DNA from 4 places in the Polaromonas sp. P1_F2 genome. Region 4 is predicted to be linked to each of the others. Evidence: predicted binding sites of a transcription regulator. Region 4 holds the regulator's gene; each other region holds the start of a gene.

Region 1 (7,766 bases), 310 kb from region 4:
TGCCATCGTGCTGGGCGCGACCGGCTGGCAGACTTTCTGGCACGTCACGCTGCCCAACATCAAGTGGGGCCTGATCTACGGCGTGATCCTGTGCAATGCGCGGGCCATGGGCGAGTTCGGCGCGGTGTCGGTGGTCTCGGGCCACATACGCGGGCAGACCAACACGCTGCCGCTGCACGTCGAAATCCTCTACAACGAATACCAGTCGGTGGCCGCCTTCGCCGTGGCTTCGCTGCTGGCCATCCTGGCGCTGGTCACGCTGGTCATCAAGTCGGTGGCCGAATGGCGCCACGAAGCCGAGATGAAAGCCGCAGCGGATTTGCCGCCTGAACGCCCGCAGGCCATCGCAGGCGTCGCCGCCCGCTAAAGGAACACACCATGAGCATCGAAATCCGCAACGTCAGCAAACATTTTGGCGACTTCCAGGCGCTCGGCGACGTCAGCCTGGACATTCAATCGGGCGAGCTGGTCGCCTTGCTGGGCCCCTCGGGCTGCGGCAAGACCACCTTGCTGCGCATCATCGCCGGGCTGGAGAACGCCGATCGCGGCAGCATCCTCTTCAGCGGCGAAGACACCACCGACGTGCACGTGCGCGAGCGCCAGGTCGGTTTTGTGTTCCAGCACTACGCGCTGTTCCGCCACATGACGGTCTTCGAGAACGTGGCCTTCGGCCTGCGCGTCAAGCCCCGCGGCCTCAGGCCCAGCGAGGCGCAGATCAAGGAAAAAGTGCACTCGCTGCTCAACCTGGTGCAGCTTGACTGGCTTGCCGACCGCTTTCCCTCGCAGCTTTCGGGCGGGCAGCGCCAGCGCATCGCCCTGGCGCGCGCGCTGGCGGTGGAGCCCAAGGTGCTGCTGCTCGACGAACCCTTCGGCGCGCTGGATGCCAAGGTGCGCAAGGAGCTGCGCCGCTGGTTGCGCCGCCTGCACGACGACCTGCACGTCACCAGCATTTTTGTGACCCACGACCAGGAAGAGGCGCTGGAGGTGGCCGACCGCGTGGTGCTGATGAACGCCGGCAAGGTCGAGCAGATAGGCTCGCCGCAGGAGGTCTGGGACCATCCGGCCAGCCCCTTCGTCTACGGCTTTCTGGGCGACGTCAACCTGTTCCACGGCCGCGCCCATGAGGGCGAGGTGCAGCTCGAAGGCATGCGCCTCAATTCCCCCGAGCATGCCGGCGCGCAGGACGCCAAGGCCTTTGCCTATGTGCGCCCGCACGACCTGGAGGTGCAGCGTTATGCGCCCGGCGCCGAAGGCATCGTCGCGCACCTGGAACGCGCCATCGTCATCGGTCCCATCGCGCGGCTGGAACTGATCCCCGCCGAAGGCTACGAACAAAAAGGCAATGTCACGGGCGACGCCATCATCGAAGCCCAGATGCCCTCGCAGCAGTTCAAGGACATGGGCTTGCGCGAAGGCGACATGCTGGTGGTGACGCCGCGCAAGGCGAGGGTGTTTGTGGAGGGGTAATTGCGGCTGCGTGCAGGCAGCTGGTGATGCAGATCGAATCTTGCCCGGCTTCAACCAATATGCTGCTGCAAACCTTCGACCAATGCGTCGAAGCTTACACGGCAACGCGGGCTGTGGCGCAGGTCTTCGTGCATGGTCAGCCAGGTTTCGAGCTTGAAGGACAACTCGCCAGGCAGAACCCGCACCAGGGCGGGGTCACGCGCCGCCAGCGCTGACTGGCACACGCCAATGCCGGCGCCGGCGCGTATCAGTGCCAGTTGCGCGAGGTCGCTGTCGGTACGTGTGGCAAACGCCGTCCGTTTCCATGCGGGAAAGGCTTTGCGCGCCGAACGCAGGAAGGGTGTCTCTTCGTCAAACCCAATCAGCGCATGCTGGGCCAGGTCGGTTGATGACTGCGGCGTGCCGCGCGCGGCCAGGTAATCGCGGCGTGCGTAGAGACCCAGTTCCACTTCGCCCACGCTGCGAGCGATCAACAGGTCCTGCTTGGGCTGTGTCATTCGCACGGCAATGTCGGCTTCGCGTTGCAGCAGGTCCTGCACGCGGTTGGTCAGCACCAGTTCGATGGTCAGGCCCGGGTGCTTGCGCTGCAATTGCGCGACGATGGGTGGCAGCACTTCAACACCGATGACTTCGCTCACCGTGACCCGCACCGTGCCGCGCACACCATCACCCTGGCTCTCGGCGGCGCGGCGCAGGGCGGCTGCGGCGCTGGCCATTTCTTCGGCGAAGGGCCGCAGTCCCAGCGCGGCTTCGGTCGGCGCAAAACCGGTTTGTGAGCGCGTGAACAGCGCCAGGCCGAGCGACTTTTCGAGTGAGGCGACATGGCGTCCGACCGTAGGCTGTGCCACCCCCAAAGACCGTGCCGCACCTGAGAGCGAACCCTCGTGCAGCACCCCTAAAAATGAGCGGTAAAGCTCCCAGCCAGCATCTTCTTCCATACAAAAATGTATAGCCGTTACCCTGCTTTAGTCAATTCCATTTTGATGCCCCGAGGCTCAGAATTTCCTCATAGCAACTTTTTTGGGGAATGACATGAGCAGCAAACAAGGCAAATCAAGCACAGCACTGGTGTTGGGCGCAACCGGTGGCATCGGCGGTGAAGTTGCGCGGCAACTCGAGGCGGCAGGCTGGCAGGTTCGCGCGCTTCGCCGTGGCGAACCGCAGCCGGGCGAACAACGCGGCGGCATCACCTGGCTTCGTGGCGATGCGATGAATCCCGGTGATGTCATGGCTGCGGCACAAGGCTGCGGCGTGATAGTCCACGCGGTCAATCCGCCCGGCTACCGTCGCTGGGGCGAGCTGGTGCTGCCCATGCTGGACAACACGATTGCGGCCGCCCGGGCGCAGGGCGCGACGGTCGTGCTGCCCGGCACGGTCTACAACTACGGACCGGACGCATTTCCCAGCCTCCGGGAGGATTCACCGCAGCACCCGCAAACTGCCAAAGGTGCGATTCGCGTGCAGCTCGAGCAGCGGCTCAAGGACGCGACCAGCGGCAGTGGCCAGAGCCGCTGCCGGGTGATCATCGTGCGCGCGGGGGATTTTTTCGGGCCGGGTGCCGGTAACAGCTGGTTCTCGCAAGGCCTGATTCGGCCCGGCGCTCCGGTGCGCAGTGTGAAGCTGCCTGGCAAACCTGGCGTCGGTCACCAATGGGCCTATTTGCCGGATGTGGCGCGTACCATGGTTGCCTTGCTGGCACGGCGTGACGTTCTGCCTGCATTTGCAACATTCCATATGAACGGCCAGTGGGACGCCGACGGCCGCCAGCTGGTTGATGCGATCTGCCGTGTCGTCGCACGGCGCGGTGGCCCTCGGCCGTCCATCAGATCCTTTCCCTGGTGGGCGGTGACGCTGGCCGCGCCCTTTGTTGAAACTCTGCGCGAGCTGCGCCGGATGCGCTACCTCTGGAACACGCCGGTACGCATGGACAACGCCTCCCTGGTGGCGACGCTCGGTGCGGAGCCGCACACGCCGCTAGATATTGCCGTGGAAGAAACGCTGCAAGGGCTGGGCTGCCTTGGTGCGCCTGGCGGGGATTTCAACCAGGGTGTTGCGCGCCTTGGCTGATGCAAGCCAAGCTCAGCCTTTTGATGTCGTCAAACGCTTTCGGTCAGGCGAGGTCGGCTTGGAGGGGGGCCGGGCTACTGGCTCGCGCCAAACCTGATCGCCGACCTGGCCCGCGCCCGTTCGGCCTCGACTTCCCGATTGCGCGGCTCGGCGTTGGTCACCAGCGAGCGGATCAGGACCCGCGCCGAGGCCGCAACTTCTTCCACCGCGCGTTCAAACGCGGCCTCGTTGGCCTTGGACGGCACGTTGAACCCGCTGAGCTTTCTGACAAACTGCAGCGAAGCGTCACGGATTTCCAGCTCCGTGGCCGGCGGTTCGAAGTTGAACAAGGTCTTGATGTTGCGGCACATGGCGGGTTCGTTTCCTATTGCTGTTCCTATGGCTGTTCGGCCGGCTTGATGACCACGGATTCGGCCGAAGCGACGAAGGGCCCATGGTAAACCGCCTCGATGTTGTTGCCGTCCGGGTCCAGCACAAAGGCCGCATAGTAGCCCGGGTGGTATTTGCGTTCGCCCGGCGCGCCGTTGTCGGTACCGCCAGCCGCCAGGGCGGCTTCGTAAAAGGCTTTGACCTCCGCATGGTCCTTGGCCCGGAAGGCCAGGTGAACGTGCGAGGTCGAGCCGTCGGCCTGGTCCATCCACAGTTCGTCGGCCGAGAAATGGTCATCGGCTTCCTGGATGGCGCCTTCCTTGTTCAGTGACTTGAGTACGGCGCGGTAAAAGCGCTTGCTGGCCGCCAGGTCGTGGGCGCGCAGGTGTACATGGTCTATGAGTCGTCCGCGGTGTATTTCCATCGTTCCGTCCTTTCCGGTGCTTGCAGGTTTTCAGCGGATCACGCCGGGCATCAGCGCCTCGGCGATCGCGATGTGGTTGCCGTCGGGGTCGGTGATCATCACCGTGCGGACCTTGTCGCTGGAGCTTTTCTGGCTGGTGTCTATGCCCAGCTTTTCCAGGTGTTCGATTTCCGGCTCAAGGTCGTTGACGGCCAGGGTCAGCGAGCCTTCGCCGGCGCGCTCGGGCAGTTCATAGACCTGCAGGCCGCCGCCGCGCTGGAACTGCCATTCGCCGACTTCGGGCATGGGGCGGCTGGCTTTGGCGTCCAGCAGTTTTTCGTACCAGGGCAGGGACGTGGCCAGGTTGCGGACGGCGACGCTGGCAAGGGCGTTTTGCACCATCATGATGGATCTCCGGGAGTTTGCGGTCCTGAAAATCTACGCCCGCCGGGGCGCCCCTGCTGTAGGACAAGTGCTGGCAAATGATGCTGAAGAGGCGGCGAAGATTTTGCCCCGCATGGATGCTGCAAGGGAACTTATCGGCCACCGAACGCCCGAACCCCTGGACCATTCATAATCCACCCAGAAAAAGAGGGATCCCCTGATGTTTTTGACCTATTTCGACGCCATGCCGCGCCGCCTGCTGGTGCTGGTCGCCGCGGCCTGTGTGGCCATGCTGGCTTTTGGCCTTTACCTGCAGCACGTCGTCGGGCTGGAGCCTTGCCCCATGTGCATCGTGCAGCGTTACGCGCTGGTGCTGGTGGCGGTGGTGGCGGCCGTGACCGCCATCGCCAAAAGTCGCGGCTTCCTGGTGGCCGGTTCGGGCCTGATGGTGCTGCTGGCCGGTTTCGGCGCATTTGTCGCGGCGCGCCAGAGCTTTTTGCAGTGGTACCCGCCGGAGATCGCCTCTTGCGGCCGCGATTTTTACGGAATGATCGAGACCTTCCCGCTCAAGCGCGCCATTCCCATGATCTTCAAGGGCAGCGGCGACTGCACCAAGATCGACTGGACCTTTCTGGGCGGCTCGATTGCCAACTGGTCCTTTGTCTGTTTTGTGGTGATTGCGCTTGTAGGGCTGTTGCTGGTGGCCCGCCTGCTGCGCAAGCGCTAAGTCCGGCTGCTCGCGACAAGCCTGGCTGGCGCAAGTCCTGCGATTGAGCCTGGCTTCCCGCATTCGAAGTCAGGCATCCACGACGCTGATATTGTCCTGGCTCACGGTCACGTTCAAGGTGTTGTTGCCGGGATCACGCACCTGAACCGTGATGGATATCTGCAGCGGTTGGGTGGTCTTGTAGACCGTCAAGGTCTGGTAGCCCTCAGGGACCACCTGAACCTTGCCGAATGGAACGCCGTTGACTCCCCAGCGTAGCGCCCCCACGGTCACTGCCGTCACATTTTCCTGATCTGTTCCGCCCACGATATTGACGCTGGTTGTTGGCAAAAAGTTTCCCTCAAGTTGCCAAGAGGGTGAAGCCAATTTAGGGCCGCGGGAGCGGTAAAGCCATTACAGGGCATTACGGACGTGGTTCCCGGGATGCGCTGCACACCTTGAGGAGACACGGGAGGGTGAATCAGGCGATGGTCAGCCCGCCGTCCAGGATGAACTCGCTGCCGACGGCATAGGTCGATTCATCGGAGGCCAGGAACACCACGGCCTTGGCGATCTCCACCGGTGAGCCGAAGCGGTGCAGCGGGATCACGGCCGTCAAGCCGTCCTTCATCTGCTGCAGCGCGTCGGCCGGCAGGCCCAGCTTGCCGTAGATGGGAGTCGTCACGGTGCCCGGGCTGACGGTGTTAAGCCGTATGCCGCGGGCAATCAGTTCGCCGGACAGCGTTTTGGCCAGCGAAACCAAACCGGCCTTGGTCGCCGAGTAGACGCTGGAGGCCGGCATGCCCAGGTGCGCATTCACCGAGCCGTTGAGGATGACCGAGGCCGGGTTTGCAAAAGTGCCCAGCAAGGCCTGCAGCAAAAAGAAGGGCCCTTTGAAGTTGACGGCCATGGAGCGGTCAAACGCCGCCTCGTCCCAGGCTTCAAGCGGCATGAAAACTCCGATGCCCGCGTTGATGAAGGCCACGTCGAGCTGCCCGAACGCGTCTCGCACCTGCTGGGCCAGTTTGACCTGCATCTGAAGATCGCCCGCGTCGGTTTTCGAGAAGAGGGCGTCGCCGCCGAGCTGCCGGCGTGCCTCGGCCAATGATTCGTCGCTGGACCCGGTCACCATGACCCGCGCGCCTTCCGCTAGAAACTGTCTGGCCGTTTCAAGGCCTATGCCCGAGGTGCCGCCTGTCACCAGCGCGCGCTTGTTGTGCAATCTGTTCATCAAAAATTTCCTGGAATGTGAGGTAGCAAGTACCGGTATTCCAAGCGTAGGTCTGGCCGGGGTTCAAAGCTCGCCGGTTCCGGACATGCGTTTGGCCTGGCAAATTGCTCAAGGACTCCTTTAGGCGACCCTTTTGGAGGGTAAATCTTGTGGCCGGGAGTCGAATCGATATACTGTACATAAATACAGTATTTACCCAGGTTTGACCCTCTCGCCATGCCTTCGCCAACCCCCGCAGCCCGCGCCTTGCCGGACTTCGCCAACGCCCATGTATGGCGTGCCGGCGAACTCGGCGGCGCGAGTGTGCAAACCGTCGCCACGGGATATGCTGCGCTGGACGCCGTGCTGCCCGGCGGCGGCTGGCCGCAGGGGGCCTTGATCGAACTGCTGCAGCCCCAGGCCGGCGTGCATGAATGGGGCCTGGTGGCGCCGGCCCTGGCGGCCTTGCAGTCCCGGGCCCGCGAATTGGCGGTGCTGGTGGGTGCGCCCTGGCTGCCTTTCGGCCCGGCGCTCGGCGCGCGCGCCCTGGACATGCGGCGCCTGCTGAGTATCCAGGGCAAGCCCGGCGATGCGCCTTCGCTGCTGTGGGCTACGCGCGAAGCCCTGCAATGTGCCGATGTGCACTGCGTGCTGGCCTGGCTGCCCGACGCGCGCAGCGCGCACTTGCGGCGTCTGCAGATCGCGGCGCATGCGCACCACAAGCTGCTGTTTGTCTTCCGGCCCTTGCGGGCGCAGCACGAATCCTCGCCCGCGCCGCTGCGTTTTCGGGTGGAGGGCGTGGCCGGCGAGGCGGGCATGCTGCGGGTTGATGTGTTCAAGCGGCGCGGCCCGCCGCTCGCCGCGCCGCTGCTGTTGGACACCCGACCGGCCCGGCTCGCCGCGCTGCTGGCGGCCAGCCGCGAAAGGGCGCGGCGCCAGCGCGAGGAAGCCGGTGTTCCGGCGCCTCTGTTGCTGCCTTCGCTGGTGTCGCTTCCCCTCAGTTCACCCCGGAGTCCCATCCATGCGCTGCTGGATCGCATTGCACATCTCGACCATCACTGAGCCGGGTGCCGCGGGCCGGCCAGTGCTGGACGCCGCCGCCGTGCAGCGGGCGGCGGCCAGCCTGGCGCTGGGCCTGACGCCGCGCGTGGCGCTGGTCG
Region 2 (7,766 bases), on a different contig from region 4:
TTTTTTGGCCCAGCGAGCCGGCGATGTAGGTGCCGAAGACATTGAACAGCCCGATCAGCGCCAGCGCATAGCTGGCCACCTGGGGCGACAGGCCCTTGTCCTTGAGGTAGCTGGGCATGTGCACGCCGATGAACACCACCTGGAAGCCGCAGACGAAGTAGCCCGCCATCAGCAGCTGGAAGCTCGGGTACTTGAAGGCTTCGCGCAGCGCCTGGGCGATGGTCTGCTCACGTTTGGCGGGCTGGCCACCGGTAAACCCGCCTTCACGCAAGCCCAGCGCCAGCGGCGCGATCAGCAGCACGGCGCCGCTGAGCACCAGCAGGGCCTCTTTCCAGCCCAGGCCGCTGATCAGCAGGCCTTCGACCGGCACCATCAGGAACTGGCCGAAGGAGCCCGCCGCCGCGGCCACGCCCATGGCCCACGAGCGTTTTTCCGCCGAAATGTTGCGGCCTATCACGCCGTAGATGACGGCATAGGTGGTGCCGGCCTGCGCGGCGCCTATCAGCACCCCGGCCGTCATGGTGAACAGGAAACCCGTAGGCGACAGCGCCATGCCCACCAGGCCCAGTCCGTACAGCAGGGCGCCGCCCACGATCACGCGGAAAGCGCCGAAGCGGTCGGCCGCCATGCCGGCGAAGATGCCGAACACGCCCCAGGACAGGTTTTGCACGGCCAGCGCGAAGGCAAAGGTTTCGCGCGTCCAGCCCTGGGCTTGGGTGATGGGCTGCAGCCACAGCCCGAAGCCGTGGCGAATGCCCATGGACAGCGTGACGATGGTGGCGCCGCAGATCAGGACCTGCAGCATGGAAAGTTTTTTGGTGTCGGTGGTCATGGGCGGTCGCCGTGAGCGGCGAAAAAGGAAAGGCCTGGGACGGCAGGAAAGCTCTCCGCCGACTGTAACGAAAATGGCGAAACACTGCCGCGCCCGCCCTTCGTTCCCGCGCCCGAATCGGGTGGACTGTATGTTTGTACAGTAACTTTCCCGGCCCGGACTACAATTGCGGCAATTCTTTCATCTGCCATGGCCGACAAACTACCCACCGAATATTCCGAAGGCTCGATCCGCGTGCTCAAGGGCCTGGAGCCCGTCAAGCAGCGCCCGGGCATGTACACCCGCACCGACAACCCCCTGCACGTCATCCAGGAAGTGCTGGACAACTCCGCCGACGAGGCCCTGGCCGGCCACGGCAAGAAGATCAAGGTCACGCTGCATACCGACGGCTCCGTCAGCGTCGACGACGACGGCCGCGGCATTCCCTTCGGCCTGCACCCGGAAGAACAGGTGCCGGTCATCGAGATCGTTTACACCCGGCTGCACGCCGGCGGCAAGTTCGACAAGGGCAAGGGCGGCGCCTACAGTTTCTCGGGCGGCCTGCACGGCGTGGGCGTCAGCGTGACGAACGCGCTGTCCAAACGGCTGGAGGTCACGTCCTACCGCGAAGGTATGGTGGCCCGCCTGGTGTTTTCGGGCGGCGACGTCATCGAAAAGCTGCACCTGCGCAAAAACGGCGAAGGCGATCGCAAGACCGGCACCACCGTGCGCGCCTGGCCCGACGCCAAATACTTCGAGTCGGCCGCGCTGCCCATGGCCGAGCTCACGCACCTGCTGCGCAGCAAGGCCGTGCTCATGCCCGGCGTCACCGTCACGCTGACCAACGAGAAGACCAAAGACACCCAGACCTGGTCTTATAAAGGCGGCCTGCGCGACTACCTGATGCAGACGCTGAACGGTGACCCCGTCATCCCGATGTTCGAAGGTGAAGGTTTTGCCGATTCCCAGCACGACAGCTTCGCCGAAGGCGAGGGCGCTCAGTGGTGCGTGGCCTTCACCGAAGACGGCCAGCCGGTGCGCGAAAGCTACGTCAACCTGATCCCCACCAGCGCCGGCGGCACCCACGAAAGCGGCCTGCGCGACGGCCTCTTCAACGCCGTCAAGAGTTTTATCGACCTGCATTCGCTATTGCCCAAGGGTGTCAAGCTGCTGCCCGAGGACGTTTTCGCCCGCGCCAGTTACGTCTTGAGCGCCAAGGTGCTGGACCCGCAGTTCCAGGGCCAGATCAAGGAGCGCCTCAATTCCCGCGACGCCGTGCGGCTGGTGTCCAGCTTTGTACGTCCGACGCTGGAACTGTGGCTCAACCAGCACGTCGACTACGGCCGCAAGCTGGCCGAACTCGCCATCAAGGCCGCGCAAACCCGCCAGAAGGCCGGCCAGAAGGTCGAAAAACGCAAGGGCTCGGGCGTGGCCGTGCTGCCCGGCAAGCTGACCGATTGCGAAAGCCGCGACCTGGCCCACAACGAAGTCTTCCTGGTCGAGGGTGATTCTGCCGGCGGCAGCGCCAAAATGGGTCGCGACAAGGAAAGCCAGGCCATCCTGCCGCTGCGCGGCAAGGTGCTCAATACCTGGGAGGTCGAGCGCGACCGCCTGTTCGCCAACACCGAAATCCATGACATCGCGGTCGCCATCGGTGTCGACCCGCACGGCCCGAACGACACGCCCGACCTCAGCGGCCTGCGCTACGGCAAGGTCTGCATCCTGAGCGATGCCGACGTCGACGGCTCCCACATCCAGGTGCTGCTGCTCACGCTGTTTTTCCGCCATTTCCCCAAATTGATTGAATCGGGTAATGTGTATGTCGCGCGGCCGCCGCTTTTCCGGGTCGATGCGCCCGCGCGGGGCAAAAAGCCGGCGTCCAAGGTCTATGCCCTTGACGAAGGCGAGTTGACCGCCATATTGGATAAATTGCGCAAGGACGGGGTGCGCGAAGGCGCCTGGAGCATCAGCCGCTTCAAGGGCCTGGGTGAAATGAGTGCGGAACAACTGTGGGAAACCACACTCAATCCGGATACCCGCCGTTTGTTGCCCGTGCAACTGGGCAACCAGGATTTCGGGCAAACCGAGAGCCTGATCACCAAACTGATGGGCAAGGGCGAAGCTGCGGCCCGCCGCGAACTGATGGAGTTGCACGGCGATGCCGTGGAGATTGATATTTGATGAAGCCTGAGACTTTTTTATCCTTTCTGCGGCGGCCCGCGCGCGCGCTGGGCCTGCCCCTGATGGTCATGGGCCTGGCAGCGCTGTTCACCTCTCCCGCCCACGCCGACATCTGGGGCTATGTGGACAAGGACGGCATCGCGCATTTTTCGGCGGTGCGGCTGGACGACCGCTATGAACTCTTTTTCCGCGGCAGCGAAAGCTTCAGCGCCGGCGACAACGTGGGCCGAAGCGGCAAGGCGGTCGGCAGCGGCGCCAATCGCGCCACCGGCGTGGCCGCCGCGCCGCCCAAGCTATTGGCCTACTTCGACGTTTCGCCCAATTACAAGGCCGTCAAGCACTTGCTGCGCGAAGCCTCCGTCACGCACGGCATCGACTACGAACTGCTGCAGGCGCTGATCGCCACCGAGTCGGGCTTCAACACCCAGGCCGTCTCGCCCAAGGGCGCAGTCGGGCTGATGCAGCTGATCCCGCCCACGGCCGAGCGCTATGGCGTGCGGGCCAGCAAGGATTCCACGGTCCACAAAAAGCTCACCGACCCCAAGACCAACATCCGGGCCGGTTCCAGCTACCTTAGCGACTTGATCGCCATGTTCCCGGGCCAGCTCGAGCTGGCGATCGCCGCCTACAACGCCGGCGAAGGCGCCGTGCAGCGCGCGGGCAACAAAATCCCCAACTACCCCGAGACCAAAAACTACGTCAAAACCGTGATGCAGCTCTACAACCACCTCAAGCCGCCCAGCATGATGAGCGCCAGCGGCGGCCGGGTGCGCATGGAGATGATGGGCGGCGCCACGGGCCGCAGCAACATGGTGCCGACCACGGTCGCGTCCACCGCCACGCCAGAGGCCCCACCCGAGCGGAACTGACGCCCATGCACCCGGAGTTTCGCCGGCAAGCCCGGCAGCCTGAAAGCGGCTCCTCTCTTTTTTCTTTCCATAATCCTGTACCGGCCGCGCCTGTGCGCACCGGCCCGGCATAACCTGACCCAGCCCAAGCCAAATCACGATGGATGATCTTTTCACACCGGACGCAGTCGCCCCCATTCCCGAACCCGCCGACCAGGATTCGCTGGCCGCGTACGCGCAGCGGGCTTACCTTGAGTACGCGCTGAGCGTCGTCAAGGGCCGGGCCCTGCCCGACGTCTGCGACGGCCAGAAACCGGTGCAGCGCCGCATTCTCTTCAGCATGTCGCGCATGGGCCTGGGCTTCGGCGGCACCAACGGCGCCAGCGGGGCCAAACCGGTCAAGAGCGCCCGCGTGGTCGGCGACGTGCTCGGCAAATACCATCCGCACGGCGACCAGGCGGCTTACGACGCCATGGTGCGCATGGCCCAGGACTTCAGCCAGCGCTACCCGCTGGTCGACGGCCAGGGCAATTTCGGTTCGCGCGACGGCGACGGCGCGGCGGCCATGCGCTACACCGAGGCGCGGCTGGCGCGCATCACCACGCTGCTGCTCGACGAGCTGGATGAGGGCACGGTCGACTTCGTGCCCAACTACGACGGCTCCTTTGAAGAACCCCGCCAGTTGCCCGCGCGCCTGCCCTTCACCCTGCTCAACGGCGCCAGCGGCATTGCCGTCGGCCTGGCCACCGAAATCCCCAGCCACAACCTGCGCGAGGTGGCCGACGCCTGCGTGGCCCTCATCAAGACGCCCAAGCTCAGCGATGAAGAACTGTTCACGCTGATCGCCGGGCCGGACTATCCGGGCGGCGGGCAAATCATCTCCAGCCACGCCGAAATCGCGGCAGCCTACAGCACCGGCCGCGGCTCGCTCAAGGTGCGCGCGCGCTGGAAGATCGAAGAACTGGCGCGCGGCCAGTGGCAGCTGGTGGTGCAGGAACTGCCGCCCGGTGTCAGCACCCAGCGTGTGCTTGAAGAAATCGAAGAGATCACCAACCCGAAGATCAAGGCCGGCAAAAAAGCCCTGAGCCAGGACCAGGTGCAGCTCAAGCAGACCATCCTGGCCGTGCTCGACGTGGTGCGCGACGAGTCCAGCAAGGACGCCGCCGTGCGCCTGGTGTTCGAGCCCAAGACCAGCAAGATCAGCCAGTCCGAACTCATCAACACCCTGCTGGCCAACACCAGCCTGGAAAGTTCGGCGCCCATCAACCTGACCATGGTCGGGCTGGACGGCAAGCCGACGCAGAAAAACCTGCGCCAGATGCTGACGGAGTGGATCGAATTCCGCCAGACCACGGTGCAGAGGCGTTCGCAGCACCGGCTCGACAAGGTGCTGGCCCGCATCCACATCCTCGAAGGGCGGCAGCTGGTGCTGCTCAACATCGATGAAGTGATCGCCATCATCCGCCAGTCGGACGAGCCCAAGCTTGCGCTGATTGCGCGCTTCAAGCTCAGTGAAATCCAGGCCGAAGACATTCTTGAAATCCGCCTGCGCCAGCTCGCGCGGCTTGAAGCCATCAAGATCGAGCAAGACCTCAAAAACCTGCGCGAAGAGCAGGGCAGGCTCGAGGAAATCCTCGGCAGCCCGGCGGCGCTCAAGCGCCTGCTGATCAAGGAAATCGAGGCCGACGCCAAGCAGTTCGCCGATGCGCGCCGCACCCTGATCCAGGCCGAGAAAAAAGCCGTGCTCGAAGTCAAGGTGCTGGACGAGCCGGTGACCGTGGTCATCAGCGACAGGGGCTGGGTGCGCGCGCGCAGCGGCCACGGCCATGACCCGGCGGGCTTTGCCTTCAAGTCCGGCGACGGGCTCTACGGCACCTTTGAATGCCGCACGATCGACACGCTGCTGGCCTTCGGTTCGCGCGGCCGCATTTATTCGGTGCCGGTGTCCGTGCTGCCCGGCGCGCGCGGCGACGGCCAGCCGCTCACCACCCTGATCGACCTCGAATCCGGCACGCAGCTGGTGCATTACTTCGCCGGCCCCTCCAATGCCGCGCTGCTGCTCAGCGCCAGCGGCGGCTACGGCTTCCTCGCGACGGTCGAGAACATGACGTCGCGCCTCAAGGCCGGCAAGGCCTTCATCAGCTGTGCCGAAGGCGAAACCATCTGCAGGCCGTCGCACGCCGCCTTCAACAGCGGCACGGCGCCGATGGTGCCCGCCACGCACGTGGCCTGCGCATCCACCGGCGGCCGCATCCTGACTTTTGAAATCGGCGAGCTGAAAATGCAGGCGGCCGGCGGGCGCGGCCTGATGCTGATAGACCTCGAAGCCAAAGACACCCTGGCCGGTGCGGCTGCCTACACCCGCAGCGTCAAGATCGAAGGCATAGGCCGCGGCGGCAAGGCACGCGAGGAAACGCTGGAGATCCGCACGCTGAACAACGCCCGCGCGGCACGTGCCCGCAAGGGCAAGGCCGCCGACCTGGGCTTCAAGCCTAGCGGCATTGCCCGCGTCGAATAAGGGCGACGCCCGCTTCCCTTGAGGGGGCGGGCGCCGGCCTCAGGCCGCCAGCAGCGACTCGAGCTTCTTCAGGCCCGCCACCGTCTCCAGGCAGGCCTGCGCCACTTCCTTGCCCTTGGTCAGGAAGTGCGCGGTGAAGAACTGGCGGTGCTCCTCGTGTTCGTGGAAATGCTGTGGCGTCAGCACCGCCGAAAACACCGGCACGCCGGTCTCCAGCTGTATGCCCATCAGTGCGCTGATCACCGCATCGGCGACGAACTCGTGGCGGTAGATGCCGCCGTCCACCACCAGCCCACAGCAGACCACGCCCGCATAGCGGCCCGACTGCGCGAGTTTTTTGGCGTGTAGCGGGATCTCGAAGGCGCCCGGCACCTCAAACGTGTCTATGGATTCAGGGCCCACGCCCTGCCTGGCCATTTCAGCCAGGAAGGCGCCGCGCCCCTGGTCCACGATGTCTTCGTGCCAGGACGACTGGATAAAGGCGAAACGCGCCTTGGGAGCGCCACCGGAATGGATGGCGGAAGGGGAAGCAACTGAACTGTTTGTCTGACTCATGGGTGGCCTCTGTAGGTATTACCAGAATCAGGGCGCACGAGCCTGCGGCCAGCCGGGGGCGCGCAGGCGCCCACGGCACAGCCGTTTGCATCGCGCTCTCTTTCATCCGGACTGTGACCGTCGGCTTCGGAGTTGAACCGAATCTGCTGACCCCGGCCTGCCGTGAGGAAAGCCGGGCGCTCGCGGGCTGATGCAGTTGCCTGCAAACACCGCCGGTGGGGAATTTCACCCCGCCCTGAGAACGCTGCCCCGGCGAAATGGCCGGGACACTCGGATCATAGGTCCCCTTGTCGCCGGTCCCGTCGCGGCGGGCCGACCACCCTGCGGCGCGCAGGGGAAAACAAGGGCTGCCCGATGATCGGGGCCCGGGTCTATTGCAGGCTGCCAAGAAATGGCACGATGTCCCCGAGGATATGCGCGAAAACCGGCGGCCAGAGAAGCTGGTAGCGAATGTAGTACAGGCCCAATACAAGACCGAAAAACAGGATGGACAGTGCGCCCATCGGCCCTTGGTACAGATGGCAGAGCACCCGGACCAGCAGCATGGCGCCCAGCGCGATTGAAAGCCCGTAGCCGCGCAGGCCGTTCAGAAGAAAACCCAGCAGGAATATTTCCTCGTAAACGCCGTTCACCATGGCCAGCATGATGACCACCGGCAAGGTCAGCCTCGCGTCCTGCACCATCAGCGCCACAGGCTGCTCTTGCGGGTCGGCGGCAAAGGGTGTGAGCAGCACAAGGTAAACACACCAGATCACAAAATAGAGCCCGATGCCGGCTACGGCACCCTTGGCCGTAGGCGCCGGGACCAGACTGGCGACCGCATAGCGCCGGGCATGGAGAAAGCCGAGCGCCA
Region 3 (7,766 bases), on a different contig from region 4:
TTTCTACCTCGATGCCACGCAAGCCCCGTGGTCGCGGCACTACCGCATGGAAAGCTACATCACTGCGGAGTTGCTGCCGCTGCTGGCGGGTGCATTGCCGATTGATGCAAGCCGCATCGGCATCTTCGGGCACTCGATGGGCGGCCATGGCGCGCTGACACTCGCGCTCAGGCATCCGGATCTTTTCAAGTCGGTCTCGGCCTTCGCGCCCATCTGTGCGCCCAGCCGGTGCCCCTGGGGACACAAGGCATTCACCGGCTACCTGGGAAGCGATGAATCGCAGTGGCTTGAGCACAACGCCACCGCCCTGATGGCCCTCATGCCCGCGGCGCCCTACCCAGGCGGCATACGCATAGACCAGGGCCTGGCCGACAAATTCCTCGCCGAACAGCTGCACCCCGAGCTGTTTGAGGCCGCCTGCGCCAAGGCCGGCCAGCCGCTGGCGCTGCACCGCCATGCGGGCTACGACCACGGCTACTATTTCATCGAGAGCTTCATGGCCGAACACCTGCGCCACCATGCACGGCAGCTGGGCCTGGCCGCGGCAGTTTGAGGCCATAAGCCCGCCCTAAGGCACGGCAAATACAATGCAGCGCTATGCCGCTGCAACCCGCGCCCGACGCATCCACCTCTCCCCGTCCTTCCGACCAGCAGCTTCGCGGCATGCGGCCCCTGTGGCTGGTGGTGCTGGCCAGCCTCTGGATCGCCACGGTGTGCAATGTGGCGCTGTGGCGCGAGCTGGCTCGCCTGCCCGGCCTGAGCGCAGGCCAGGTCGCCGTCATCAGCGTTGCCCTGGTGCTGGTGATCGCGCTGGCCACCGCCGCCCTGCTAAGCCTGCTGGCCTGGCGCTGGACGCTCAAGCCGGCCATCACGGTCTTCCTGGTCTCGGCCGCCTTCGGCGCCTACTTCATGATGGCCTACGGCGTGGTCATCGACAAGACCATGATGGTCAACACCTTGCAGACCGACGTGCGCGAGACCCGCGACCTGCTGAACTGGCGGCTGCTGGCCACGGTGCTGGTGCTGGCGGTGCTGCCGCTGGTGCTGCTGTGGCGGCAGAAGGTCAGGCGCGCCAGCGCCGCGCGGCAACTGCTCGGCAATTTCGCCACGCTGGCCGGCGCGTGCGTGCTGCTGGTGCTGGTGGTCTTCCTGTTCTTCCAGAGCATCGCCTCGGTCATGCGCAACTACACCCATGTGCGCTACCTGATCAACCCGCTCAACTCTTTTTACGCGCTGGGCTCCATCGCGGCCAAGCCCTTCCAGCGCGACGAGTCCGTTGTGCTGCCGCTGGGCGAGGACGCGAAGCTGGGCGCCACCTACACGGCGCAAAACAAACCACCGCTGCTGCTGCTGGTGCTGGGCGAGACGGCGCGCAGCGGCAACTTTTCCCTCAACGGCTACAGCCGGCCCACCAACCCGCTGCTGGCCAAAGAAAACGTCGCGAGCCAGCGCAATGCCTGGTCCTGCGGCACCAGCACGGCGGCCTCGGTGCCCTGCATGTTCTCCAACTTCGGGCGCGAGGCCTACGACGCGCGGCCCGCCAATTACGAGGGCCTGCTCGACGTGTTGCAGCGCGCCGGCCTGGCCGTGCTCTGGATAGACAACCAGTCGGGCTGCAAGGGCGTGTGCGACCGCGTGCCCAGCGTCAACACGGTGCAGCTCAAGGTACCCGGCCTGTGCGACAGCGGTGAATGTTTTGACGAGGTGATGCTGCACGGCATCAACGAGCGCATCGCCGCGCTGCCGGCCGAGCGGCGCGCCAAAGGCGTGGTCGTGGTGATGCACCAGATGGGCGGCCACGGCCCGGCCTATTTCAAACGCTCACCGCAGGCCTCCAAAAAATTTCTGCCCGAGTGCACCGACAACGCGCTGCAAAGCTGCAGCCGTGAAGGCCTGCTCAATGCCTATGACAACAGCATCGTCTACACCGACCAGTTGCTGGCCTCGTCCATCCAGTGGCTCAAGGCACAGGAAGCGCACAGCGCACCCGCCCTGCTCTACCTGGCCGACCACGGCGAATCACTGGGCGAGAACAACCTCTACCTGCACGGCATGCCCTACGGCATCGCGCCCGACGTGCAAAAGCGTGTGCCCTGGATCACCTGGCTGTCGCCCGGCTTCGAGCAGCGCGGCAAGCTGACGACAGCCTGCCTCAAGCAGCAGCTCGATGCGCCCGTGAGCCACGACAACTACTTCCACTCGGTGCTGGGCCTGATGAATGTGCAGACCGGCGTCTACAAGCCCGCGCTCGACATCTACGCGCGCTGCGCCAAGCCCTGAACCCTGAGTCCGCCGGGAGCACCCGGATGCCACGTAGGGCTTTTTTGGGGCGGCATGCACCAGCATGGCGAACGGATTTAATATTCGACCTGCATCTCAATAACAACTCTCTTATGCAAGGGCTGAATATGAATATCCGCAAGGCTCTGGCCTCCACGCTCCTTCTCACACTCGCTTTCAGCGCCAGCGCCGCCGACCTGCTGGACACCGTCAAGCAGCGCGGCACGCTCAAGGTGGCACTCGAAGGCACCTACCCTCCGTTCAATTACAAGGAAGGCGGCCAGCTCGCCGGTTTTGAAGTGGAACTGGCCAATGCCCTGGCGCAAAAGCTCGGCGTGAAGGCCGAATTTTCGACCAGCGAATGGAGCGCCATCCTGGCGGGCCTGCAAGCCGGTAAATACGACGTGGTCATCAACCAGGTCGGCATCACCGACAAGCGCAAGGAGACCTTTGATTTCTCCGAGCCCTATACCATCTCGGCCCCGCAGCTGATCATCCGCAAGGATGAAAAACGCGAATTCAAGTCGCTGGCCGACCTCAAGGGCAAGAAGCTGGGCCTGGGCCAGGGCACCAACTACGCCGACATCGCCAAAAAAGTCGGCGGCATCGACGTCAAGACCTATCCCGGCGCGCAAGAGTATCTGCAGGACCTGGCCCTGGGCCGCATCGACGCGGCGCTCAACGACAGCCTGCTGATTCCCTACATCGTCAAGCAGACCAAGCTGCCGCTCAAGCCCGGCGCGCCTGTCGGCGAACTCGAAAAATCCGGCATCCCCTTCGTCAAGAACAACCCCAAGTTCAAGGCCGCCCTCGACAAGGCGCTGGCCGACCTGCAGGCCGACGGCAGCTTCGCCAAAATCTCCACCAAGTGGTTTGACCGCGACGTGAGCAAGCCGCCTGTCGCAAAGTAACTCAGGCAATCGAAGTAACATTCGACCAGCCGCGCGCCATCCTTCGGCGCCTGAAACAACCCCGGCTCTCTGCCGGGGTTTTTATTTGTGGAGACCCTTATGGACCTGTCCGGCTTGACCTCCCTGTTGCGCGATGCCTTGCCGCTGATGCTCAAAGGCGCGGCGTGGACGCTGCTGCTGGCGGTGGCGTCTGTTTTCTTCGGCGCCATCATCGGCACTGTTGTGGCCGTCACGCGGCTGGCCAAGGTGCCCGGGCTGTCGCAGCTCGCCGCACTGTACGTCAGCTGCATGCGCGGCACGCCGCTGCTGGTGCAGCTCTTTGTCATCTACTTCGGCTTGCCCAGCATAGGCATACAGTTCGACCCCATCAGCGCCGGCATCCTGGGCCTGAGCCTCAACGTCGGCGCCTACCTGTCTGAAACGATACGCGGCGCCATCAACGGCGTGGAACACGGCCAGTGGAACGCGGCCCGCAGCCTGGGCCTCACGCAGGCGCAGACCCTGCGTTACGTGATCGGCCCGCAAGCCCTGAGGCTGGCCGTGCCCAGCCTGTCCAACAGCCTGATCAGCCTGATCAAGGACACCTCGCTGGTCTCGGTGATCGCCGTCGGCGAGCTGATGCTGGCGACCAAGGAAGTGATCGCCACCACCTTCCAGCCCTTTCCGCTTTACCTGGCGGCGGCGGGGATTTATTGGGCCATGAGTGCGTCGTTTGAGACGCTGCAGAAGAAACTCGAGATACGCTTGAACCGCAGCTACTTGCGTTAGGTTTGTTCCCCTCTCTCCGGTTTGTCCCCTCTCCCCCTGGGAGAGGGTTAGGGTGAGGGCCAGCGGCCTTAGCAAGCCAGCGAAATATCCAGCGCCGCCAGCCCCCGTCCCTGCCTTCCCCCAGAGGGGGAAGGAGAAAAACCAATTCAGTCGCCGCCAACCAAACCGTTTTTCATCGCCTGCTCCTGGTTCGCAAAAATCGCCATCGCAGTCAGCATGCGCCGAAAGCCCAGCTTGCGATAAAACGGCTCCTTGCCGGCCACTGCATACAGAATGATCTTCTTGTGCCCCCTGGACAGGCCGACCAGCGCGGCCACAATGTCCTTGCCCAGGCCCACGCCCTGGTGGTCCGGGTGCACCGCGATGTCGCAGATGTAGGAGCAGTCCATACCGTCGGCCAGTGCGCGGCCGGCGCCTATCAGCTGCTCGCCCTCATACACAAAGCATTTGAACAGGCTGTTGGAGAACACGACTTTGAGGTCCGCCGGTTTCTTCTCGCCCAGCGGCGCGATGCGGTACAGATGCGACAAAGCATCCCAGTCCACATCGTCCGATGAATATCTCCATTCGAATGCCACGCTGAACTCCTTGAAAATCTGTTTACGTCAAAACGGCTTGCACTATACGTTCAGAACAGGCTGCCCTGCCCCGCCGCCCCCGGCGGCCTGAAGCGGCTCAAATCCAGTTCCACACGCTCGCGGTTAAAGCCCAGCCGCCTGCAGGCTTTGACAAAACGCTGGCGCACCAGGTCGGACCACAGGCCCGAGCCCTTCATGCGCGTCGCGAAATCGCTGTCGTAGTCCTTGCCGCCGCGCATTTCATGGATGTGCGCCATGATGCGCGCCGCGCGCTGCGGGTAGTGCAGCTCCAGCCACTCCTTGAAGATGGGAGCGAGCTCCCAGGGCAGGCGGATCACATGGTAGAAGGCCGAGCGCGCGCCGGCCTCCCAGGCCGCTTCCAGCACCTGTTCCATGTCTTCCGTGACAAAGGGGATGTGCGGCGCCAGGCTCACGCCGACCGGCACGCCGTGCTCCGCCAGCGTACGTATGGTGCGCAGGCGCCGGTGCGGCGCGGCGGCGCGCGGCTCCAGCTTGCGCGCCACCTCACCGTCCAGCGTGGTGATGGTCACGTAGATCGCGGCCAGCTTTGCGGCCGCCATGGGCGCGATCAGGTCCAGGTCGCGCTCCACGCCACTGGACTTGGTGACCAGGGAAAACGGCTGCCCGACTTCCTGCATCAATTCGATCACGCTGCGCGTCAGCTTGAGCTCGCGCTCTATCGGCTGGTAGCAGTCGGTCGCCGAGCCGATGTTGATCAGCTTGGGAACATAGCTGCGCTTGCCCAGGTCGGCGCGCAACACCTCGACGATGTTGCGCTTGGCGATCAGCCGCGTTTCAAAATCCAGGCCCGGCGAAAGATTCAGGTAGCTGTGCGTCGGCCGCGCGTAGCAGTAAACGCAGCCGTGCTCGCAACCACGGTAGGGATTGACCGAATAGTCGAAATGGATGTCAGGCGAATCGTTTTTGCTGATGGCGCTGCGCGCGGTTTCAAAGGTAACTTGGGTCTCAGGCCGCGGTGCCTCACCCGCGGCCTCCTCTTCCAGCGTGCCCCAGCCGTCGTCCCAGGCCTCTCGCACATCTTTCTCGAACCGGTGCGCGATGCGCGTGGCGGTGCCGCGGCCCTTGATGGCGTGGATGGGGATGATGGCGTCGGACATGCTGTTCCGTTGGAATTGGGGCGTCGAATATATACTGTATTTTTATACAGTATATTCAAGCAAAACCCCTTTTGCAAACACCATCAAGCGGAGCCCGCAATAATGGACTCAACGCCGAGTCAAGGGGAGACATTCCATGGCACACATACTCGCAAAACTCACGGGCGCCCCGATGGCCGCCGTCAAGCAGCAGTTGGAGCACGATGCGGCCGAGCATGCCGAGCAAGGCATGTACCTGGAACACCTGTGGCAGAACGCAGAAAACTCCGAAGAGGTGTTTTTTCTTTTCCAGGTGAAAGACCTGGCGCATTGCCGGCAACGCATGCGCGAAGTGCACGCGAAGGCCCGAGCTGAAAATCCCGAAGTACCCCTGCCCGAAATGACTTTTCTCGACGGCTTCTAGACAGCCATCGCTTTTATTTCTGAATGCCCATGTCCGACATGATCCAGCGCCCCGAAAACGTCCACGCCCGCTACCACGCCCACCTCTATTTCGGCCCCGACACCGTCGAGCAGGCGCGCGCGCTGGCCACCCGGGCTGGTGAGCTGTTCCATGTCGGCGTGGGCCGTGTGCATGAGCGCGAGGTCGGGCCGCACCCGCGCTGGAGTTGCCAGCTGTCGTTTGACAGCGCGGAGTTCGAACGCATCATCCCCTGGCTGGAGAGCGAGCGCAAAGGCCTCGATGTGTTTGTGCACGGGCTCACGGGCGACGACCTGGCGGACCATACGACGCACGCCTCCTGGCTGGGCGAGCCTGCGGAACTGAAGCTGGAAATGTTCCGGCGCTGAGTTCGCTCCGGCCGCATCAGCGGCTGAACAAACGCCGAAAGCGCCCCGGCGCGAAAAGCGCGGGCGCGGATTCCACCCAGCGGTACAGCGCCTGCCCCGCGAGCAATGACAGCGCGAATGCCAGCAGCATGCCCAGCACATTCGCAGCCAGTTGCGTGGGCCAGAAATGGCTGACGAGCGCATTGACCAGCAGGCAAACCGGGAAGTGGATCAGGAACACCGAGTACGAGATGCGGCCTAAATGCTGGAGCGGACGCTGCCGCAGCCCGCGCAGCAGCCAGTGGCCTTGCGCAAGGCCCGCCAGCCACACCAGGCCGAAGGCACTCGCCAGGGCCACCACAAGCCGGCCCCTGAAATCCAGCGCCAGAGCCAGTGCGCCCAGAACCGCCATGGCGGCCAGCCAATATCCGCGTCGCGTACCTGCTGCACGCGAGGCCCAGAAGGCCAGCATGCCCAGTGCGTAGGCGCCGAAAAAATACAGCGCGGTGATGTCAAAAAGCGGATTCCGGTTGAACATCAGCAATGAGAGCAGCGCAATCAGCAGCACAGCCATGACACCCGCCGACAACGCCGTGCTGCCACGCAGCGGCCGCGCGACGGCGAACACCAGCACGACCATTGCATACAGCTGCAAGTCCATCGCCACATACCAGACGCCGGCCGACAGCGCTTCCTCGCCCAACACATCCTGCAGCAACAGGCCATGGGCCAGTAGCTGGAACAGCGTGGGCGCCGCGGGCACCGAAGGATGGTCGAACCAAGGCCTGAGCAGCGCGGCCACCAGCACGCTGACGGCGAGCGCGGCCAGGTAGGGTTTGACGAGCCGCGCATATCGCCGGAAAACCAGGGGACCGGGCGCCTCGAACACGGCGACGCCCTGCGGCGCGAGCGACGCGGCGGCCAGGAAACCAGCCGCGACCAGGAAGAACTGCACCGCCATACGGCCGTAGTCGTAAAGCCAGTCCATGAGGCCGGGCGCGGATGAATACACCACGTCCGACATGGGTCCGTAAAAAGCCAGGTGGTGCCAGACGATCAACACGCAGGCCAGGCCTTTGAGGGCGTCAAGGCCCTGAAGGCGCTGGGGCGTGGTCATGGATTCGCGCGGCCGGCTGTCAGGCGCAGACGCGCTGGCGCGCATCAAGGTATTCGCGCTTGAGCTGTTCCACAAAGGCGGCGGCGCTTTGCACCTTGCTGACGGCGCCTATGCCCTGGCCGCAGCCCCAGATGTCTTTCCAGGCCTTGGACTTGCTGCCTTCGCCGCCGCCGAAGTTCATGGTCTTGACGTCGCCCTCGGGCAG
Region 4 (7,766 bases):
GCCATGTCGGCATCTACGGCTACCGCGTGGGTTTTCTGCGGGAATTTCCCCGCCTTCCCCAGGCGCCGCTGGAGCAGCTCGAGCAACTGGAGCAGTTGCGCGCCCTGTGGCACGGCCACCGCATCGCCGTGCACATCACCGACGACGCGCCCGGCCCGGGCGTCGACACCGCCGAAGACCTGGACCGCGCCCGCAAGCTGTTTTCCTGAGCGCGCCCTCACGCCGGGATGCCCTTGCCTGTAAGGTGCTGTCAGGGGTGCATGCTATCCTTGGGAAAAACGCAAGTGGAAGGCCTGCAGGACGCGCTGGCAGCCCTTTACACCTGCCCCAAGCAAGCCTAGCGGGTACCGGCGCGCCGGCCCGGGTTGGCTTCACGAATTCATAAAATCCGAGGACATCCATGAGACTGATATTGTTGGGCGCGCCTGGCGCGGGCAAGGGGACGCAAGCGACCTTCATCTGCCAGAAGTACGGCATCCCCCAGATTTCCACCGGCGACATGCTTCGCGCGGCCGTCAAGGCCGGCACACCTCTGGGAATTGAAGCCAAGAAAATCATGGATGCCGGCGCGCTGGTCAGTGACGACCTGATCATCAACCTCGTGAAGGAACGTATTGCCCAGCCCGATTGCGCGAAGGGCTTTCTGTTCGACGGTTTCCCTCGCACCATCCCCCAGGCCGACGCGATGAAGTCGGCGGGCGTCAAGCTCGATTACGTGCTGGAGATCGACGTCCCCTTCGAGGCCATCATTGAGCGCATGAGCGGACGCCGTTCGCACCCCGCCTCGGGCCGCACCTACCACGTCAAGTTCAACCCGCCCAAGGTCGAGGGCAAGGACGACGTGACCGGCGAGCCGCTGATCCAGCGCGAAGACGACAAGGAAGAAACCGTGCGCAAGCGGCTGGAGGTCTACAGCGCCCAGACCCGCCCGCTGGTGGACTATTACTCCGGCTGGGCCAAGGTCGCACCGGACGCTGCCCCCAAATACCGCGCCATCAGTGGCATGGGCACGGTAGACCAGATCACGGCGCGCGCCTTCGAGGCGCTGTCCGCTTAGGCCGCAGCAGGTTCATAAAAAAGCCGTCTTCCGACGGCTTTTTTCATGGGCGCTCAAAAATCGACAGCACCGGATAGCGGCGCCATTGCGGTTCGGCATGGCGCGCGCAGTTCTCGAAGATAAAACCCAAGACCTGTTGGGGATCTGACAGCAGTTGGGGGTTGGCCCCCTTCCACTGCTCAAAGCGCGCGCGCAGCGCCGGCTCCTCCTTGAGCAGCTGCAGCGCCATGTCTTCGAAGACGTAGTCCGAGAAATGCTCTTTCTTTTCCAGAATGCTGTTGAAAAATCCCCAGCGGAAGAAGCTGTCATGCGCTTGCGGCTCCAGGGTTTCGACGGCATAACGGGCCTTGTCCTGGTCCAGCGGCACCCACCAGTCGCCGGCCTGCAGTTCGACGGCCTGCAGGCTGGTTTCCAGCGTGACCTCGTCATGGAACATGTGGCCCTCGTAGGCGCCAGGGCGGCTTTGGACGCTCTGGATGCGGCTGACCTGGGCCTGCACCGTACGGGACTTGCCCAGGCGCTCCATCTGCACGCCATTCCAGTCCAGGCGCTCGACGACGGCGCGCCAGGCCTGGGGAATGACGTAGGCCAGGGGCGCGGGCACGGAAACCTCTTCGGAGAAGTGAGTGAAGTAGTCGATCTCGCGCTCCCAGGGCTGGTCCTTGTCATAGGATAGGCGCTGGTAGTCGCCCAGCAGGCTGGGCGAGCGCAGCGCTGCATAACCCTTGAAGCGCAGGCGCGAGCGGCGGGTTTCATCGAGCTTCCAGCGGACAGGCCAATGCGTCCTGCCGCCCGCCGCTTGCCGGGCCTGCCGCCGCAGCGCCTGGATCTCCGGCGCATTCGCCACCGTGAAGGCCAGCGTCACGTCCAGCAGCGCGCGCATCGATTCATACCGGTCCTTGAAGGGCTTGAGCATATGGGTCTCGGGCATGAAGCCTATGGTGTGGTTCAGCGCCGCGTAGCCGGTCGAGAACCGCGGCACCTCCAGGAAATCGGCAATCCCCTGGTCCGGGCTCACGTGCACGGGATTCACATAGGGACAGGTCGGCCAGCCGCGCGCCTCCATGCCCTGGTAAATCACCGGCAGCATGCGCTCCCGCAGGAAAGCGCCCAGGCCGCCGCCCAGCTTGTCGGCCTGGGTGTGGATCAACGTCATGGTGTAGCTGTAGTCCGCGCCGTTGGAGGTGTGGGTGTCGACCATCACGTCCGGGTCCCAGGCCGCGAAGAAGCGGTTGAACAGCTGCGCGTTGAGGCTGTCGCACTTGATGAAGTCGCGGTTCAGGTCCAGGTGCAGGCTGTTGCCGCGAAAGCCGAAGGACTCAGGCCCGTCCTGGTTCACGCGGCTGGTATCGCCGCGGTTGCAGCTGCCGTCGACGTTGTAGACCGGGATGAACAGGTAGACCGTGCTGCCCAGCGCGGCCAGGCGTTCGGGCTCCAGGCACAGGTCGCGCACCAGCGCCATGCAGGCATCTATGCCTTCGGGCTCACCGGGATGGATGCCGTTGTTGTTGAAAAAGACGGCGCGCCCCGCTTGCCGGATCTGCTCGCGGTCAAACACGCCGTCGGCGCTCACGATGCCCGCGTGCAGGGGCACGCCGGCGTCGGAAACGCCAATCTGCGAAAACCGCAGGACGCCGGGGCAGCGCAGCGCCAGCGCTTCATAAAACCGGATGCAGGCATCCCAGGTCGTTGTCTGGTTCTGGTTGCCGAGTTCGTACGGGGTTTGCATGGAAGGTCGTCCGCGAGAGTCAAAGGGAATGGGGTGGAACCCGGCGCGCCAGCGCTGCCGGGCTCGGGAGATCAGGCCAGCAGTTGCAGGATCAGCTGGACCCTGGCCTTGACCGGGCTCAGGCCTTCTGAATCCGGAATTGCGTCAGCCGGGGTCGGCAGCACCCGCCCTGCAGTGCAGCGGCTGGCGCGAACGACCTTGACGCCGCCGGCTTGCGCCTTCAGCAGGGCAGCCTCCAGTTCGTGGTGCAGGCTGCCGTTGCCGGTACCAGCCACTACCAGGCCTTGCACGCCCTGCGCTTGCAAGGCCTGCACGATGGCGCCGCCGGCGCCGGCGTGGTTCATGAGGATTTCGACGCGGGGCACGGCGGTGCCGGCCAGGGCGGTAATGATTTTGGCGGCAGTTTGCGCGCGGCCCGCCTCGGCGGCGTGCGGCCAATTGCGTAACTGCCTCAGCCGCCCCTCCTCCACATAGCCGATAGGACCGGCGTCGCCCGAACTAAAAGGGTCAAGACGATAGGTATGCGCCTTCTGAACGTCCGCCGCGCTGTGGACAACGCCGGCGCACACCGCCACCACGCCCTGCGCTCCCTCGTGGCGCGCCACAGCCACTGCATCGAGCAGGTTTTGCGGCCCGTCAGGAACCAGCGCCGTGGCCGGGCGCATCGCGCAGGTCAGCACCACGGACTTGGTTGGCGCCAGCAGCGCCTGCAGGAAAAAGGCGGTTTCCTCCAGCGTATCGGTGCCGTGGGTGATGACGATGCCCTGGACGTCGGGCTGCGCGAGGTAATGGCTGACGCGCGCGGCCAGTTTGGCCCACACCGCAAAACTCATGTTCTTGCTGTCGACCTGCGCCACCTGCTCCGTCAGCACGGTGCCGGCCTGCGCCAGAGCGGGGATCGCAGCCAGCAATTCTTCGACGCCCAACTGGGCGGCGGTGTAACCGATGTTGTCCGAAACGCTGGCGGCCCGGCCGGCGATCGTGCCGCCGGTGCCCAGAATCACAATATTTTGAGGATGCATGGAAAGTGATCTTGCAATCTTTTAAAAACTGGATGAAAATACAGGTACTGGATATTAAAACAGGTCGACGGCAGGCAAACGGTTGCAGCCCTCGGTTCTGCCTTTATCTGAAGAACCATAGGAGTCCCCGCCATGAGCATCCTCGCCGATTTTCCGCATTTTCCCTCCGAAGGTCCCAAGCTCACGGCGCGCCAGCAACAAATCCTGGAACTGATCCAGAGTGCCATCGCCCGTACCGGTGCACCGCCCACCCGCGCCGAAATCGCGAACGAACTGGGTTTCAAGTCCGCCAACGCCGCCGAAGAACACCTGCAGGCGTTGGCCCGCAAAGGCGTCATCGAGCTCGTCAGCGGTACTTCACGCGGCATACGCTTGCGCGGCGACACCCTACGTTCCATCAACGAATCACGCACCAAACAGTTTTCCCTGCCGTTGCAAAGCCTGGCCCAGCTCGCCCTACCTTTGGTAGGGCGGGTTGCTGCTGGCAGCCCGATTCTCGCGCAGGAACATATCGAGCAAACCTATTATTTTGAAAGCAGCCTGTTCCAGCGCCAGCCCGATTACCTGCTCAAGGTTCGCGGCATGAGCATGCGCGACGTCGGCATCATGGACGGCGACCTGCTGGCCGTCAAACAGGCCAAGGAAGCCAAGAACGGCCAGATCGTCGTGGCCCGCCTGGGCGATGAAGTCACCGTCAAACGCTTTCGCCGCAACAAGAACCTGATCGAGCTTTTGCCCGAAAACCCCGACTTCAACATCATCGTGGTCGAGCCCGGCGAGCCGTTTGAACTCGAAGGCCTCGCCGTCGGTTTGATACGCAACACCATGCTGATGTAAGCCTTTCAATCCGGCCGCGCACCAGGTGGCGGGCGTTTGGCTGTATGGCCAACACCCTGGTGCAGCGGCCCTGCCGGCTGTAGCCGGTCCGAAATCCTGCCTGTGTAAACCTCTCTCATACAGGAGTTCATCATGGGAATCGTCAGTTTTTCACATTCACCCCTTCTGTCTCTCCTGCTGGCTCCCGTGCAGGCGCTGGCAGCCTGGTTTGTGCCTGCGCAGCAAAGCAGGTCCCATCAGTTTTCCAAATCCGTGCGCGCCCAGCGCGCGGCCGGCCAGCTGGCATTGCCTTTTTCCTCCGGTCCCGCCCCATCGCCCCGCGAAGCCACCCAAGCCGGCAAGGCAAGGCCCCGCAACCCCACGCCCAGCCGCCTGCGCATCGTGCGCGAATTCGATGCCAATGTCGGCCCGGCTTGCGCCGGCCGCATGGTCATCTCCGGCCGCATGGCCGACGTCTGTGCGGAGCTTGAGCGCATGGCCCAGCGCGAGGCCGCCTTGCAATAAAAAAGCCCCTGCCCGCCTTCGCCCTCTCTGAGGGAGGCTATTTCCCGGCTGCGTGAAGGTCAATGAGCCCGCCCGGTGCGCCACGGCAGGACTGAAATGCCTCGACAGGTTTCCTTGCGATACAAAATGCAAGCATTCGGGTAGCCCTTCCCGCGAGGAAGAAAAATCTTGCAGGCACAATATCGGCATGAATATTGTGATCCTCGACGACTACCAGGACGCAGTGCGAAAACTGAACTGCGCTGCCAAACTTGAGGCCTACCCCGCCAAGGTCTACACCAACACCGTCAAAGGCATAGGCCAGCTGTCCGTCCGGCTCAAGGATGCCGACGTCATCGTCCTTATCCGGGAACGGACCCAGCTCAACCGGCAGGTCATTGAAAAACTCCCCAAGCTCAAATTGATCGTACAGACCGGCCGTGTCGGAAGCCACGTCGACGTCGCTGCCTGCACGGAGCGCGGCATCGCGGTGGCAGAAGGCACCGGATCGCCTACTGCGCCGGCCGAACTGGCCTGGGCACTGGTCATGGCGGCCATGCGCCGCATCCCCCACTACGTGGCCCACCTCAAGCACGGGGCCTGGCAGCAGGCGGGCCTCAAGTCGGCCTCCATGCCGCCGAATTTCGGAATAGGCTCGGTCCTCAAGGGCAAGACCCTGGGCATCTGGAGCTACGGAAAAATCGGGCAGATCGTGGCCGGCTACGGCCGGGCCTTCGGCATGCGGGTCATCATCTGGGGCCGCGATGCCTCGCGTGAACGGGCCCAGGCCGATGGCTATGAGATCGCCGACAGCAAGGCCGAGTTTTTTGAACAAAGCGACGTGTTGAGCCTGCACCTGCGGCTGAACGACGAAACCCGCGGCATTGTCACGCTCGAAGACCTGTCGCGCATGAAAACCACGTCCTTGCTGGTCAATACCTCGCGTGCCGAGCTGATAGAACCCGAAGCCCTGATTGCCTCGCTCAACCGCGGCCGCCCAGGCCTGGCGGCGATCGACGTGTTTGAATCCGAGCCCATCCTGCAGGGCCATGCCCTGCTTCGCCTGGAGAACTGCATCTGCACGCCGCATATCGGTTATGTGGAGCAAGACAGTTATGAGCTCTACTTCGGCGCAGCCTTCGACAACGTGGTCAATTTCATCAAGGGCACGCCCACCAATATCGTGAACCCCGGCGCCCTGCAAGTGCGGCGCTAGGTGATGCCTTGCCCCCAAAGCGGGGGCTAAAACCGCTAGGCGTTCCGGGCCGGTGCCGCGATCGGGCTATCGAGGTCGAACTCGATGAGATTGCCGAAGTCTCCGGCTTCGGCCTCGGTGTCCATCGCTACGATGACCGGCAGCGGTTCAAGCGCGCCGCCCACGTCCTGGCTCAAGTCAATGTCCAGCCCCAGCCTCGGCGAAACGGGAGGCCGTGTCAGGTCGGGCGCCGATGCGATTTCCGTGGAAAGGTCGGCAACCACAGCGATAGGAAGCGCGGCGGCAAGCGGCGGAGGCGGCGCCTGAACCCGGGCTGACAAGGGCAGGATATTGGTCGGGCCAAAGCTGGTCGTTTGCGGCAAGGCGGCCGGCTCATCCTGGGCGGAAAGCAGCGCAGGCTCACCGCCCTTTTCTTCCGGCTGTCCAGGTCGAAAAATAAGCTTCTTGGCGATGGAGTGAAGCAGCAGCAGTTCGCGGTAAGCCGCGAGGCTGAAGACCTCGTTGCGCGAATCGGGCTTGCGGAAGATGGATTCTTCCAGGACGTCCAGCACCTTGGGCGTGGGCCACAGCGACTCGATACGCGTAAGGGCGGCCACATAGAACTCCAGGCCGTGCGTATCTATTGCATAGTCATCGAAGGCCGGCACTTGGGCATTGAACATCCGGTGGAAATCCTTGCGCAGTGCGTCATAGTCGTCCTTGCGGCCCAGGCTGTGGTAGAGATCGAACAGGTCCAGATAGACCAGCGCGCTCGTCTCCACGTTGTCCATGATGTGCAGGCGCAGGACATCCACCGCCTTGTCGGGGTGACCCAGCGAGAGGAAAAAATCCGCCTGCTGCTGGACATCAAAAAGCTCTTCGGCATTGACGATACGGGGCATGCCGCTCAAGCCGCCGAGGCTGGGGAGAAATTCCGGGCGATCAGCAAATTCAGGCGGCCTGGCTGCGGGCAGCTTGCGTGTGCTTTCGAACTGAAGCGCATCCAGGTCGAGGTCCACCGCCGGCTTGGGTGAGCGCTCCTCGTGCGCCGGCACAGTGCCGGCATGCCCGGAGGCTGGCCCGGCATCGCCCGCAAAACCGCTCTGTTCGCCATTTTTGTCCCACCAGGGACCATGGCTGAAACGCAGCGCGTGCTGCCGGTTGCGCCGCCATAGAAGGCCGGCCGTCAGCAGCGCAAACAGCAGGACAGCGCCCAGGGCATACACCAGCCAGTTGCTGTAACGCTCCTGGCGTGCCTGGTCCAGCTGGCTGCGCAGGTCCGTCACGGCCTGTTCGGTTTTGCGGCTTTGCGCCAGCATGGCGGCCACGTCGGTCTCCAGGGACTTGAGGCGCTGGCTGTCGCGGAGCATATCTTGCGGCTGGGCATTCAAAGCCTGCCACAAGGCGGCTGCGGAGGCGCGTTGCTGGGCATCGGTGGAAAGC

The links. Region 4 encodes LexA, which represses DNA repair genes until DNA is damaged. Its sites were predicted from a motif close to ACTGTATNNNNATACAGT; they were not measured.
Region 1: a site for LexA is predicted at 6,800-6,817, ahead of imuA (translesion DNA synthesis-associated protein ImuA). Genes of this name have one in related genera too.
Region 2: a site for LexA is predicted at 958-975, ahead of AC1D0O_RS14500 (DNA topoisomerase IV subunit B). Genes of this name have one in related genera too.
Region 3: a site for LexA is predicted at 5,710-5,727, ahead of AC1D0O_RS14320 (PA0069 family radical SAM protein). Genes of this name have one in related genera too.

The regions. Positions count from the first base shown of each region.
Region 1 is NZ_JBFUBN010000001.1:205,346-213,111, forward strand. Features, by position in the region: gene cysW (sulfate ABC transporter permease subunit CysW) at 1-367, shown strand, start outside; gene AC1D0O_RS01025 (sulfate/molybdate ABC transporter ATP-binding protein) at 379-1,467, shown strand; gene AC1D0O_RS01030 (LysR family transcriptional regulator) at 1,518-2,405, opposite strand; gene AC1D0O_RS01035 (NAD-dependent epimerase/dehydratase family protein) at 2,500-3,534, shown strand; gene AC1D0O_RS01040 (DUF2277 domain-containing protein) at 3,609-3,884, opposite strand; gene AC1D0O_RS01045 (VOC family protein) at 3,911-4,327, opposite strand; gene AC1D0O_RS01050 (VOC family protein) at 4,358-4,711, opposite strand; gene AC1D0O_RS01055 (disulfide bond formation protein B) at 4,911-5,417, shown strand; gene AC1D0O_RS01060 (hypothetical protein) at 5,487-5,747, opposite strand; gene AC1D0O_RS01065 (SDR family oxidoreductase) at 5,878-6,627, opposite strand; gene imuA (translesion DNA synthesis-associated protein ImuA) at 6,844-7,668, shown strand; gene AC1D0O_RS01075 (Y-family DNA polymerase) at 7,628-7,766, shown strand, end outside.
Region 2 is NZ_JBFUBN010000006.1:252,524-260,289, reverse strand. Features, by position in the region: gene AC1D0O_RS14505 (MFS transporter) at 1-832, opposite strand, end outside; gene AC1D0O_RS14500 (DNA topoisomerase IV subunit B) at 1,022-2,992, shown strand; gene AC1D0O_RS14495 (lytic transglycosylase domain-containing protein) at 2,992-3,861, shown strand; gene parC (DNA topoisomerase IV subunit A) at 4,001-6,358, shown strand; gene AC1D0O_RS14485 (6,7-dimethyl-8-ribityllumazine synthase) at 6,398-6,913, opposite strand; FMN riboswitch at 7,004-7,160, opposite strand; gene AC1D0O_RS14480 (CPBP family intramembrane glutamic endopeptidase) at 7,285-7,766, opposite strand, start outside.
Region 3 is NZ_JBFUBN010000006.1:209,182-216,947, forward strand. Features, by position in the region: gene fghA (S-formylglutathione hydrolase) at 1-553, shown strand, start outside; gene AC1D0O_RS14300 (phosphoethanolamine transferase) at 598-2,280, shown strand; gene AC1D0O_RS14305 (transporter substrate-binding domain-containing protein) at 2,409-3,191, shown strand; gene AC1D0O_RS14310 (amino acid ABC transporter permease) at 3,291-3,959, shown strand; gene AC1D0O_RS14315 (GNAT family N-acetyltransferase) at 4,106-4,537, opposite strand; gene AC1D0O_RS14320 (PA0069 family radical SAM protein) at 4,588-5,676, opposite strand; gene AC1D0O_RS14325 (hypothetical protein) at 5,813-6,079, shown strand; gene AC1D0O_RS14330 (DOPA 4,5-dioxygenase family protein) at 6,118-6,465, shown strand; gene AC1D0O_RS14335 (acyltransferase family protein) at 6,482-7,561, opposite strand; gene AC1D0O_RS14340 (NAD(P)H-dependent flavin oxidoreductase) at 7,581-7,766, opposite strand, start outside.
Region 4 is NZ_JBFUBN010000001.1:511,724-519,489, forward strand. Features, by position in the region: gene kdsB (3-deoxy-manno-octulosonate cytidylyltransferase) at 1-209, shown strand, start outside; gene adk (adenylate kinase) at 401-1,057, shown strand; gene AC1D0O_RS02535 (M14 family zinc carboxypeptidase) at 1,101-2,786, opposite strand; gene AC1D0O_RS02540 (asparaginase) at 2,858-3,808, opposite strand; gene lexA (transcriptional repressor LexA) at 3,941-4,645, shown strand; gene AC1D0O_RS02550 (hypothetical protein) at 4,778-5,149, shown strand; gene AC1D0O_RS02555 (D-2-hydroxyacid dehydrogenase family protein) at 5,337-6,344, shown strand; gene AC1D0O_RS02560 (type IV pilus assembly protein FimV) at 6,380-7,766, opposite strand, start outside.